Regions from separate parts of the Clostridium saccharoperbutylacetonicum N1-4(HMT) genome, predicted to be linked through region 4. Evidence: predicted binding sites of a transcription regulator. Region 4 holds the regulator's gene; each other region holds the start of a gene.
The links. Region 4 encodes Rex, which represses fermentation and respiration genes when NADH is low (regulators of the CRP and FNR family bind a similar motif). Its sites were predicted from a motif close to ATTGTTAANNNNTTAACAAT; they were not measured.
Positions count from the first base shown of each region.

Region 1: the regulator Rex is predicted to act here: its motif matches at 1,857-1,876, upstream of CSPA_RS24100 (NmrA family NAD(P)-binding protein).
Region 2: the regulator Rex is predicted to act here: its motif matches at 1,482-1,501, upstream of CSPA_RS10035 (acetyl-CoA C-acetyltransferase).
Region 3: the regulator Rex is predicted to act here: its motif matches at 1,713-1,732, upstream of CSPA_RS03020 (acetyl-CoA C-acetyltransferase).

Region 1 is NC_020291.1:5,477,085-5,480,283, reverse strand. Features, by position in the region: gene CSPA_RS24110 (beta-glucoside-specific PTS transporter subunit IIABC) at 1-94, shown strand, start outside; gene CSPA_RS24105 (glycoside hydrolase family 1 protein) at 97-1,503, shown strand; gene CSPA_RS29850 (hypothetical protein) at 1,505-1,642, shown strand; gene CSPA_RS24100 (NmrA family NAD(P)-binding protein) at 1,971-2,936, shown strand; gene CSPA_RS24095 (DUF2798 domain-containing protein) at 3,009-3,199, shown strand, end outside.
Region 2 is NC_020291.1:2,263,645-2,266,843, forward strand. Features, by position in the region: gene CSPA_RS10030 (LysR family transcriptional regulator) at 285-1,193, opposite strand; gene CSPA_RS10035 (acetyl-CoA C-acetyltransferase) at 1,531-2,709, shown strand; gene CSPA_RS10040 (epoxyqueuosine reductase) at 2,735-3,199, shown strand, end outside.
Region 3 is NC_020291.1:682,902-686,100, forward strand. Features, by position in the region: gene CSPA_RS03010 (deaminase) at 1-303, shown strand, start outside; gene wecB (non-hydrolyzing UDP-N-acetylglucosamine 2-epimerase) at 444-1,598, shown strand; gene CSPA_RS03020 (acetyl-CoA C-acetyltransferase) at 1,827-3,008, shown strand.
Region 4 is NC_020291.1:499,411-502,609, reverse strand. Features, by position in the region: gene CSPA_RS02135 (acyl-CoA dehydrogenase) at 1-112, opposite strand, end outside; gene CSPA_RS02130 (short-chain-enoyl-CoA hydratase) at 217-1,002, opposite strand; gene CSPA_RS02125 (redox-sensing transcriptional repressor Rex) at 1,326-1,961, opposite strand; gene CSPA_RS02120 (zinc dependent phospholipase C family protein) at 2,220-2,801, opposite strand; partial or broken gene CSPA_RS02115 (mannose-1-phosphate guanylyltransferase) at 3,054-3,199, opposite strand, start outside.

The DNA.
Region 1 (3,199 bases), 1.6 Mb from region 4:
TAATAGTGAAATATTTAATGATATAAATATAGATGAATATCGTCATGTAACTAATGAAGAGAGAGTTATGAAGTTGAAAATTAAGGAGGCATAAATATGGGATTCCCAAAAGGATTTTTATGGGGTGGAGCAATTGCAGCTAACCAGGCAGAAGGAGCTTATAATGAAGATGGGAAAGGGTTAAGCATTGCAGACGTACTTCCTGTTGGAAAGGATCGTTTCAAGGATGTATCTTTAAACATAGAAGAGGATAGATATTATCCGAGTCATAGGGCAATTGATTTTTATCATACTTATAAAGAAGATTTAAAGGAACTATCAGAATTAGGCATGAAGTGCTTTAGAACATCAATAGCATGGAGCCGTATTTTCCCAAATGGAGATGAAGCAGAGCCAAATGAAAAGGGATTAGAATTTTACGATAATTTGTTTGATGAATTGTTAAAGTATAATATGGAACCTGTTATTACAATTTCACATTTTGAAACACCACTTAACTTAATAAAAAAATATGGTGGTTGGAAAAATAGAAAGTTAATAGATTTCTATACAAATTTCTGTGAGGTTATATTTAATAGATATAAACACAAAGTAAAGTATTGGATGACATTTAATGAAATAAATCATGCTCATACATTACCACTTATTGCAGCTGCAATTGAAGTAAAGGAAGATGAAAGCAAGCTTCAAGATATTTATAAGGCCAGTCACAATATGTTAGTAGCAAGTGCCAAAGCTGTTATAATGGGTCATGATATTAACGAAGAATTCAAAATTGGATGTATGCTTTCTTTATCTCCAATTTATCCAGCCAGCTGTAAGCCAGAAGATGTTTTTGAATCCTATGAGTTGCGTCGTCGTTCACTATTTTATAGTGATATTCAGCTTCTTGGAGAGTATCCAGCATACTTTAATCGTATAGCAAAGGAACATAATATTTCTATAGAAATGGAAGCAGAAGATAAAGAAATTTTGAAAAAAGGTGTTTGTGATTACTTAGGATTTAGTTATTACCGTTCATCTTTACATGAAGCAGGAATGAAGATTCTTGGTAATACTGGAGGATTATTGGGAAAGAAAAATCCATATTTAAAAGAAAGTAAGTGGGGATGGCCAATAGATCCATTAGGATTACGTTATGTATGTAATGAACTTACAGATCGTTATCATAAGCCATTATTCATTGTAGAAAATGGTTTGGGTACTAGTGATGAAATTGCTGAGGATGGAAAGATTCATGATGATGAGAGAATGGAGTATTTAAAAGAGCATGTAATTATGATGAAAGAAGCAATAGAAGATGGAGCAAACATATTAGGTTATACCTGGTGGGGACCTATAGATATTGTTTCAGCAGGTACTGGAGAAATGAAAAAACGCTATGGATTTGTATATGTAGACAGAAATAATGATGGCAGTGGAACATTAAATCGTAGGAGAAAAGAAAGTTATAATTATTATAAACAAATTATAGAGAGTAATGGTGAAAATTTAGTCAGATAAAATGGAGGAATTATTATATTCTCAAATGAGCAAATGCTATGGATTTATATACGTATATGCAGATGATTTAGGAAATGGAACCTATAAAAGATCAAAAAAGAAAAGTTCTTTATTGCTGGATTTTATATTCCGTGTTTAGCCTTCACCATGAAACCCACGAAAATCTGAAATTTCGATTTTCGTGGGTCTTTTGTTTTGCAATGAAATAGATTTATTCAGTATCTCTATTTAGTTTTTATAGAATAAGTAGGCTGTAATTTACAATTATCTAATGTGCATATTAATTGATCTTTTGTATTAATAAAAATTTTCTATTACTAATAGAAATTTTTAATTTCAGTTTCGAACATAAAGGTGTTAATATTTTAACAAGTAATCTATTACTTAATGTAAATGTTTAAGCTTTGCTAGCAGCTTATTATATTATTCTATCAATATTTTAATTAAAAATAAATGGAGGGAAAAATATGCGTTATATTGTTACAGGAGCAGATGGGCAATTAGGTGGAAGAGTAGCTACTAATATGTTAAATGAGGTGTTTGGAGATCAATTAATCTTTACATGTCCAGATAAAAGTCGTTTAAGAGAAGAACGCTTAAAGGTTTGGGAAGAAAAGGGGGTTACAGTAAGAGAAGCAAATTATGACAATAAGGAACAAATGATAGAAGCATTTAAAGGTGGAGATCGTCTTTATATGGTATCTGGTGTAGTAATAGGACCAGAGCGCGTACAGCAACATAAAAATGTAATAGATGCTGCTATTGCAGCAGGTGTAAAGCACATTACATATACTTCATTCTTTGGTGCTAACCGCGAAGGGTACAAGCAATATGTATTACCAGATCATACAGCAACAGAAGAATATTTAAAAGCATCTGGTGTAGATTATAATATTATGAGAAATAATCTTTACTTAGAAAATTACTTACTTAATTCTGTTATGATGGCAAATTTAGATAACAATAGATGGGTTACTACAGCAGGAGAAGGAAAAGCTACATTTATTGCAAAAGATGATAGTGGACGTGTTGCTACGGCACTATTATTAGGTAAAGGTGAACACAATAAAGATTACGATGTAACAGGTCAATTAATTGACCAAAATGAAATCTGCAATATGATTCGTGAAATATCAGGTATTGATTATGAATATATAACTATAAATGAAGAAGAATATTATGATTATTTAGATTCAATATATATACCACGTACATCAAAAGGAAATTACTCAAAATCACCAGTGCCATGGTGTGCTAATGATATGGTAACAAATGAATCTGGTATTAGAGATGGGTTAATGGCAATTGAAACAGATACAGTTGAAAAATTGACAGGAAGAAAACCAATAGATCCTAAAGACTTGCTAGAAAAATATAGCTTTGTATGGAAAGAAAAAATAACTACTTATTGGGAATTAGGGAAAGTTCAATAATTCTACTTTACTAAATTATAGTAAGAAAAATACTTCATAGATAATTTAATTAATTTTGAAAGGGGTTTATCCGTGATTAAAAAGAAGTATTTTAGTTTTATAATGGGATTATGGATTATGTTTGCTTTAGCTATAACTATGTCTGTAGTAGTCTTACTTTTAAATACAGGAAAGTTGGCATTAATTCCTATAATTATTTCAACATTAGAAGCATTTATCATTAATTTAATTTCTAGTTTAATCATACCAGCTAATAAGCTTGG
Region 2 (3,199 bases), 1.8 Mb from region 4:
GAATATGTATACACTCTTTAGAAATTAAAATTACAACTTTACGCTAGAAATATGATACAATTTTTCTGGAGCAGGCATGTGAAATTGAGCTGTTGAAGGTTGTTAATGTGGGCTTGTTTCATTTACAGCTTGTCCAAAAGTGAATGTCCAAATTTTATATTTAGAAACATGAACTTTTGGACACGCTGAAATGACGGCAAGCCCGCATTTAGAACCTTCCAGCGAAAATTTTACTAGTCCTGCAGAAGATAAATGTATCATATTTCGGTGATTGTTGCATAAGTCTAATTCTTGCTTTGGATATCTATAATATTAAAATCTTTTCTTACTAATTCAATAAATAAGGACATTGCAGGGCTAATCCACTTATTTTTGTGATAAGCATAAATTGCTGTGACTTTAGCATCTAAAGAGTCTAGTTTTATTTCCTTTAACTTTCCACTATCAAGCTCTTCTTCTACTGTAAAACGCGGTAAAAATGAAATTCCAAGATTACTTGCAACACATTTTTTTATAGCTTCTATACTCCCAAGTTCGATTGTATTATCTAAGAATATATTTTTATCAAAAAAATAACTTTCAAGGATTTTTCGATAAATAGATTCAACTTCATTAATGATAAGGCTTGTATTTATTTTTTGATTAGGTTTGCTGAAATCTAATTTTTCTTGATCAAATTGAGGGGAGCAGACTAAAGCTACGCCAAAATCAGAAAGTTTAACAGCATTTAAGCTTTCATTCTTACTTCCTACATTATACATTAATCCAAGGTCTGCTTCACCACTGGCTAACATATTTTTTATGTCATAGCAATTGAGGGAAACCATAGAAAGTTTTACATTAGGAGCTTTTTCTTTAAACATATATAATACGTTTTGCAATTTATAAGACATTAAAGATTCTGCAACAGCAATTTTTAATTCTCCAGTAATATTATTACCATATTTGCCAAGACTCTCAATCTTTTTCACTGTATTAAGTAGTTCATCAGCATATGGGATTAGTTCCTTTCCTACAGGAGTCAGTACCATATTACGTCCTATTTTTTCAAATAACTTGATTGAAAGTTCTTGCTCTAGCTGCTGAATTTGTGAGGTTACAGTGGATTGAGTATAACCTAATTTCATTGCTGCATTTGAAAAATTACCTTCTTCTATAATGCCTTTAAAGGTTTTAAAATGTCTGATATCCATTAACTTCACTCCAATCTCTATATTAAGATAATAATATATTGAAAAAAACGAATTGTCAATTCGAATATATCAATTTTACAAATATATAATCCTCTGATAATATAAAGTCATAGAGCAGGTGCAAGTTAATTTAGCAAGTTTTATGAATGCTCTTACATTAGATATATTGCAATTATAAACGTTCAATACTCAATGAGTTATGATCAATAAAGGTTGATTTGCATTAGAAAGTATTAAGTTTTGAACAGTTCTTTTTGCAACATATATTTATATATTCTTATATCAATATTTGTTAAAAAAATAACAAATAAAATTTTCATTATGGGAGGAATAAAAAATGAAAGATGTAGTAATAGTAAGTGCAGTAAGAACTGCAATAGGAGCTTATGGAAAGACTTTGAAAGATGTACCAGCAGTTGAACTAGGAGCAATAGTAATAAAAGAAGCTGTTAAAAGAGCTAATATTAAACCAGAGGAAATTAATGAAGTTATCTTTGGAAATGTACTTCAAGCAGGTCTTGGACAAAATCCAGCAAGACAAGCTGCTGTGAAAGCGGGATTACCTGTAGAAATACCTGCATTTACAATTAATAAGGTTTGTGGTTCAGGCTTAAGAGCTATAAGTTTAGCAGCTCAAATTATAAAAGCTGGTGATGCTGAGGCGATAGTAGTTGGCGGTATGGAAAACATGTCAAGTGCACCATTTTTACTTGATAATGCCAGATGGGGACAAAGAATGGGACATGGCGAATTTATTGATGAAATGATAAAAGATGGTTTATGGGATGCATTTAATGACTATCATATGGGAGTAACTGCAGAAAATGTAGCTGAGAAATGGAATGTGACAAGAGAAGAGCAAGACGAGTTTTCACTATTATCACAACAAAAAGCTGAAAGAGCTATTAAGAATGGAGAGTTTAAAGATGAGATAGTTCCTGTAGTAATTAAAACAAAAAAAGGTGAAGTAATATTTGATCAAGATGAATTTCCTAGGTTTGGTAATACAATAGAAGCACTAAGAAAATTAAAGCCTATTTTTAAAGAAAATGGTACAGTTACAGCAGGAAATGCATCTGGATTAAATGATGGAGCTGCAGCATTAGTAATTATGAGCGCAGAAAAAGCTAAAGATTTAGGAATAAAACCACTAGCTAAAATCACTTCTTATGGTTCAGCAGGCTTAGATCCAGCAATAATGGGATATGGTGCTTTTTATGCAACAAAAGCTGCTTTGGATAAAATCAATTTAAAAGCTGAAGATTTAGATTTAATTGAAGCAAATGAAGCTTATGCATCACAAAGTATAGCAATAACTAGAGATTTAAATTTAGATATGGATAAAGTTAATGTTAATGGTGGAGCTATAGCACTTGGACATCCTATTGGGGCATCTGGGGCACGTATTTTAGTAACCTTGTTACATGCCATGGAAAAAAGAGATGCAAAGAAAGGACTTGCAACCTTGTGTATTGGTGGAGGCCAAGGAACTGCCTTAATCGTTGAAAGAGAATAATTGAATTTAAGAAGGGGTGTATAAAATGACTTTATTAGCAGATCAAATAAAGAATGCTGCATTAAATTTTGGATATGAAAAATGTGGGATCATTAAAATATCTGACATAGATGGATATAAAGAAAAACTTGAGGAACGAATTGAAAAGGTTCCAGAAGCTAAAGGTTTTTACCAAGGTCAGTATCGTTTTACACAGCTTAAAGATACTTATCCTTGGGCTAAATCAATTGTAATATGTGTGAGAAAATATGGAAAATATCATATTCCAGAGCATTTAAAAGGTATGATTGCAAAATACTATTTGGTTGATGGAAGAAAAGATGAGAATTCTAAAGATTTTCAAGATAGTTTAAAATATGAAAAATACATGAAAGATTTAGGACTTAGAGCAGAAACTGAAAGAGGATTTGGTCTTGTACCATTACGTTTTGCAGCTATGAAAGCAGGGCTTGGAATAGTTCGAAAGAATAATTTCTTTTATACTGAAAGT
Region 3 (3,199 bases), 180 kb from region 4:
AATGTTCCAAGGGGAACACATTATGAATTATGTAGAAGTGTACATAGTGAGGCTAATGCTATAATAAGTGCTTCAAGAAGGGATATGATTGGAGCAACACTTTATTTAGTTGGAAAAGATTCAAAAACAAAGGAATACGTAAAAGATGCTAATTCATGTTCAATGTGTAAAAGATTGATAATCAATTCAGGAATTATTAATGTTGTTATACGAGATTCGAAGGATGAATATAGAGAAATTGATGTGAATTCATGGATAGATGATGACGATTCTTTAAAAATTACTATGGAAGCAGGATATTAAATTGTGCCGAAGGCAATAATTTAAGGTGAAATCTATTGGTGGAATTTTAAAATCCATAAAAACTATGGTTTTATCCTCAACAGTTGACTACTGATTTACTAGTAGTTGACTTAATCAAGCTTAAATTGGAGGAAGTAAAAATGAGTACAAAGAAGATTATTACCATTTTTGGAACTAGACCTGAAGCTATAAAAATGGCACCTCTAGTAAAAGAATTGGAAAAAAGAGAGCAAATTGAGTCAAAAGTTTGTGTAACAGCTCAACATAGAGAAATGTTAGATCAAGTTTTAGAGTTATTTGACATCAAACCAGATTTTGATTTAAATATAATGAAAACAAAGCAGACGTTAACAGGTATTACAAGCAGGGTTTTAGAAGGTTTGGAAGAAGTGTTTCAAGAAGAAAAACCTGATATGATTTTAGTTCATGGAGATACAACAACAACCTTTGCTGGATCACTAGCTGCGTTTTATCAACAAATTAAAGTTGGTCATGTTGAAGCTGGTCTTAGAACGTTTAATAAGTACTTTCCTTTTCCAGAAGAAATGAATAGAAAGCTTACAGGAAGCTTAGCAGATTTACACTTTGCACCAACTAAGGGGTCAAAAGAAAATTTATTAAGAGAAGGCATAAATGAATCTGACATATACATTACAGGAAACACTGTAATTGATGCTATGAGACATACTGTTGAAGAAAATTATGTTTTTGAAACTGACGAATTAAATAATATAGATTTCAATAGAAAAGTTATAATGATTACAGCTCATAGAAGAGAAAACTGGGGAGAAGGAATTCAAAATATTTGTGAGGCTTTAAATAAGATAGTTGAGCAAAACACTGATGTAGAATTAGTATATTTAGTTCATTTAAATCCAGTAGTTAAAGATGTAGTTTTTGAGAGATTAGGTGGAAAGGATAGAATACATTTATTATCCCCATTAGATACTAAAGAAACTCATAATTTAATGAATAAATCATTTATGGTAATGACCGATTCTGGTGGATTGCAAGAAGAAGCACCTCATTTAGGAAAACCTGTACTAGTATTGAGAGATGTTACTGAAAGACCTGAAGCAGTTGAAGCTGGTACAGTTAAGCTTGTGGGAACTGATGTGGATAAAATAGTGAGTGAAGCTAATAAATTATTAAAAAATTCTGAAGCATATTCAAAAATGAGTAAATCTATTAATCCTTATGGAGATGGAGAAGCTTCAAGAAGAATAGCAGATGCTATATTAAAGTATTTTGAATTAAGCTCAAATGAAGTAGATGAGTTTAAAAATATAAAATAGTATAATTAGTGTATTAATTGGATTAGAGTTATGTTTTGCAAGCATATTTGCTTAATTTTTATAGAAATTAAGCAAATATGCTTTTTTGGTATGGATAATTATAAAAGTATGAAGTTTGTTTAAAATTTAACAAAATTTACTTGATAAAAAAAATAATAGAGGGTATAATTTAGATATGTTAATAATTTAACGAAAATAAATATTTTATAGAATTTTAGGAGGTCAAACATGAGAGACGTAGTTATTGTAAGTGCCGTAAGAACAGCATTAGGAAGTTTTGGTGGAGCATTAAAAGATGTATCTGCAGTAGATTTAGGAGCTTTAGTAATTAAAGAAGCAGTTAACAGGGCTGGAGTTAAACCGGAATTAATTGAAGAAGTTATAATGGGTAATGTAATTCAAGCAGGACTTGGTCAAAACACTGCAAGACAATCAACAATAAAAGCAGGATTACCACAAGAAGTTTCAGCTATGACTATAAACAAAGTTTGTGGTTCAGGACTTAGAGCAGTAAGTTTAGCAGCCCAAATGATAAAAGCTGGAGATGCTGATGTTATTGTTGCTGGTGGTATGGAAAATATGTCAGCTGCACCTTATTTATTAAAGTCTGCTAGATTCGGACAAAGAATGGGTGACGGTAAAATGGTTGACTCAATGATAAATGATGCATTATGGGATGCTTTTAATAACTACCACATGGGAGTTACAGCTGAAAATATTGCTAAAGAATGGGGATTAACTAGAGAAGAACAAGACGCTTTTGCAGCAGCTTCACAACAAAAAGCTGAAGCAGCAATTACATCAGGAAGATTCAAGGATGAAATAGTTCCAGTTGTTATCCCACAAAGAAAAGGAGACCCAAAAGTATTTGATACAGATGAATTTCCTAGATTTGGAACAACTGCAGAATCTTTAGCTAAATTAAAACCAGCATTTATAAAAGAAGGAACAGTAACAGCTGGTAATGCTTCAGGAATTAATGATGGAGCAGCAGCATTTGTTATTATGAGTGCAGAAAAAGCAGCAGAATTAGGAATTAAGCCAATGGCTAAGATTCTTTCTTATGGTTCAAAAGGATTAGATCCAGCTATAATGGGATATGGTCCATTCCATGCAACTAAAAAAGCATTAGAAAAAGCTAACATAGCAATTGAAGATTTAGACTTAATTGAAGCTAATGAAGCTTTTGCAGCACAAAGTTTAGCTGTAGCTAAAGACTTAAAGTTTGATATGTCAAAAGTAAATGTTAATGGTGGAGCAATTGCTTTAGGTCATCCAGTTGGAGCATCTGGAGCAAGAATCTTAGTAACTCTTCTTCATGAAATGGAAAAGAGAGATGCTAAGAAAGGTCTTGCAACATTATGTATAGGTGGAGGAATGGGAACAGCTCTTATAGTTGAAAGAGTTTAGTATACAAGTTCACATTCGCAACAAGTTACTATGATAAGATATATTATCATAGTAACTTTTTTATATAATAAAAATTTTAATTGATTCGGTATAAAAGAGTATACTAAAGAGGAAAATAGTATTTGAATTAGTGAGTGATTGATTAATTAATAATGAATAATTGATTAATTAATTAAAAATAAAAAATAAAT
Region 4 (3,199 bases):
GGAATCTTTCTGTCTCATCGATTTCAGCAGCTATTGGTTTAACTTCATTTACTGCGAATTCTCTAACCATTTGTTGCACTAATTCTTGTTCTCTAGTTAACTTAAAATTCATTAAATTACCCTCCTTGTTATTTAAACCTACTTTATAACAAACTATATATAAATCTCAAATAGATTTTTAGCAAAATTCTATAATATTATTTACAATTAATAATATTATTTATTTTGGAAATTCTTTTCTGCTCTTCTTTCTAAAAATGCAGTCATTCCTTCAGTTTGATCCTCTGTTGCAAAACACTTTCCAAAGTCTTCTGCTTCTATTAATATAGCTGCATCTATATCTACTTGCATTCCTCTGTCAATTGCATCTTTACAGTAAGCAACTGCCTTTGGAGCATTAGCTGCAATTTTATTAGCCATAGCTTTAGCTTCATCCATTAAACTTTCTAATGGAACTATTTTGTTTACTAAACCTATTCTATATGCTTCTTCAGCATTTATTAAGTCACAAGTATATATTAATTCTTTAGCCTTTCCAGGCCCTACAATTCTAGCTAATCTTTGAGTTCCACCAAATCCTGGAGTTATTCCAAGACCAGCTTCTGGTTGACCAAATTTAGCTTTCACTGAAGCTATTCTAATATCACATGACATAGCAAGTTCGCATCCGCCACCAAGAGCAAATCCTGATACTGCTGCAATAACTGGCTTATCCAATTTTTCTAATCTTCTGAAAACTTTGTTTCCTAAAATTCCAAATTCTTTACCTTGTTCTTCGTTAAGATCTTTCATTTCTGAAATATCTGCTCCAGCAACAAAAGATTTTTCTCCTGCACCAGTTACTATAACGGCATATACATTAGTATCATTTTCTAAATCATCTAAAACTGCATCAATATCCTTTAATGTTTCAGAGTTCAATGCATTTAGTGCTTTTGGTCTATTAATTGTAACAATAGCTAAATGTCCTTCTTTTTCAAGAATCACATTCTTTAATTCCATGTTAAAATCCTCCTTCAAACTTGCATATTAATTTTATTTGAATAACTTTTTATTATAATTCAAACACATTTGTTAATATTATAACAAGTATGTTTAAAAAATATCAAACCATATTTAAAATTATAATACGTACACAAGTTATTTGCAATAAAATCTTATATTTTAATATAAGATTTAGTTAAATATGCCTAACTTAAAAGCCTTTTACAATAATATTCCAGCACATATATTACCTTTAGAATGTTAGGCCTCATTAAATATAAATATAAAAAAAAGAAAATAATAGACTATTATCAAGTCTATTATTTTCTTTCATCTATTTTTTAATTATCACTTTCATTTAATAAATAAATTAAAGTCAGTAAACTTTCACTTAAATGAACATTCTCCACCTTTACATGATCTGGAACAACTAAATCTACAGGTGCAAAATTCCAAATAGCTCTTACTCCGCCTTTTATCAATTCATCTGCAACTACTTGAGCATTTTTTCTTGGAACACAAATTATTCCTATATCAATTTTTCTTTCTTGCAAAACAGTTGACATATCATCTATGTCCTTTATTTCTACATCTCTAATTCTCATTCCTATTAACTTTGGATTTGCATCAAATATAGATGTTATTTTAAATCCTAAATTTTCAAATCTAGAATAATTAGATACCGCTTGTCCGATGTTTCCTGCTCCAACTAAAGCTGCCTGGTATCCCCTATCTAACCCTAAAATAGAGCTAATTTGATTATACAATTCCTTAACATTATATCCATACCCTTGTTGTCCGAAATCTCCAAAGCAATTTAAATCTTGACGAATTTGTGATGCAGTAAATCCTATTTTTTCGCCTAATTCCTTTGAAGAAATTCTATCAACATCATTTTTCATCAATTCTTCAAGATATCTATAATATTTTGGTAATCTTTTAATAACCGCCATAGATATATTTCTACTCTTGTCCATGCTTATCTCCTATCTTAACAATTAATTATTTTTATAACTCGCTTTAAATCCCTATTGTCCATCTAAATATTAATGACAATTAGTATTCTTTAACAAAGCAGTTCATTTTTGGTGCTTAATTCTATTTACCATCATAATTTATTATTCTACCATACTTATATAATTTTATGTCAAGGATAATACAATTATTTTTCATATTTTTTCTTCAAATGAAAATATCCTAAAATAGTTTTATTCTATTTTAAGATATTTTATAAGCTAAATTGCTTTACTAACTTTCTTATCATTTAAAAATACATTATTTAAAATCATATTTAATACACTATCACAAACATAATACGAAAACGTTAGATCATTCTTAAATTCTACTGCGCCATTATATTGCTTTTGCAATTCTAATATAAATTCCTCTATATTACTTGACTTTACATTTGTATTAATTATGCCTAAGGGCTTAAATTCTTTAGCTATCTTTGCTAATCTATTTTCATAGGCCATATGCTTTTTAACTGCCTTAGTATTCTTAAATTCCCATCTATAATAATGAGGCGCACAGAAAAAGTCACATAGAAAGTGACATATTACTCCAAGTTCTTCACTAAATTTACCAACAGTTAAATCAAAATACACATCTTCTAACGTTAGTGAAGATAAATATATAATTTTATCAATTATCATTTCTATACTTTCATCAAAATAATGCTTCTTGAATTTATATTTAGGCGCACAATCTGGTTTGATGTTCCCCCAAATAAACCTTTTATCATTGAGTAAATAAATACTCTTCGTATTTGCACGCTTTATAATATTCTCAGCCATGATTTTGTGAGTATTAATCATCAAAGCTTGATCACATCCTCTACATATCTGTTAAATTCCCTTTACATATTAACCGTTTACCATTTTAAATAATTTAAAATTTAATTTAAATTTATCGTGTACATTTATAATAATACTCTGAGTATAAATTTTCAATAGCTTATATAATAATTTGTCCAAGTATTATATGTATCATCACCCAATAATAGCTAAGCACCAAAACTAATAAAGCCGTTCCGAACTCATCCTAATATTCTCGAAACAGCTTATTAATTATAGAAATTTACTATATTCCTGATTTTCATTAAGTTTATTAATTAAATGCTTTATTTCCTGATCTTTGTTCTTATCCATGACAAGTATTACATCTCCAGCATCAACAACAACTAAATCCTTTATTCCAAATCCAATTATTAAAT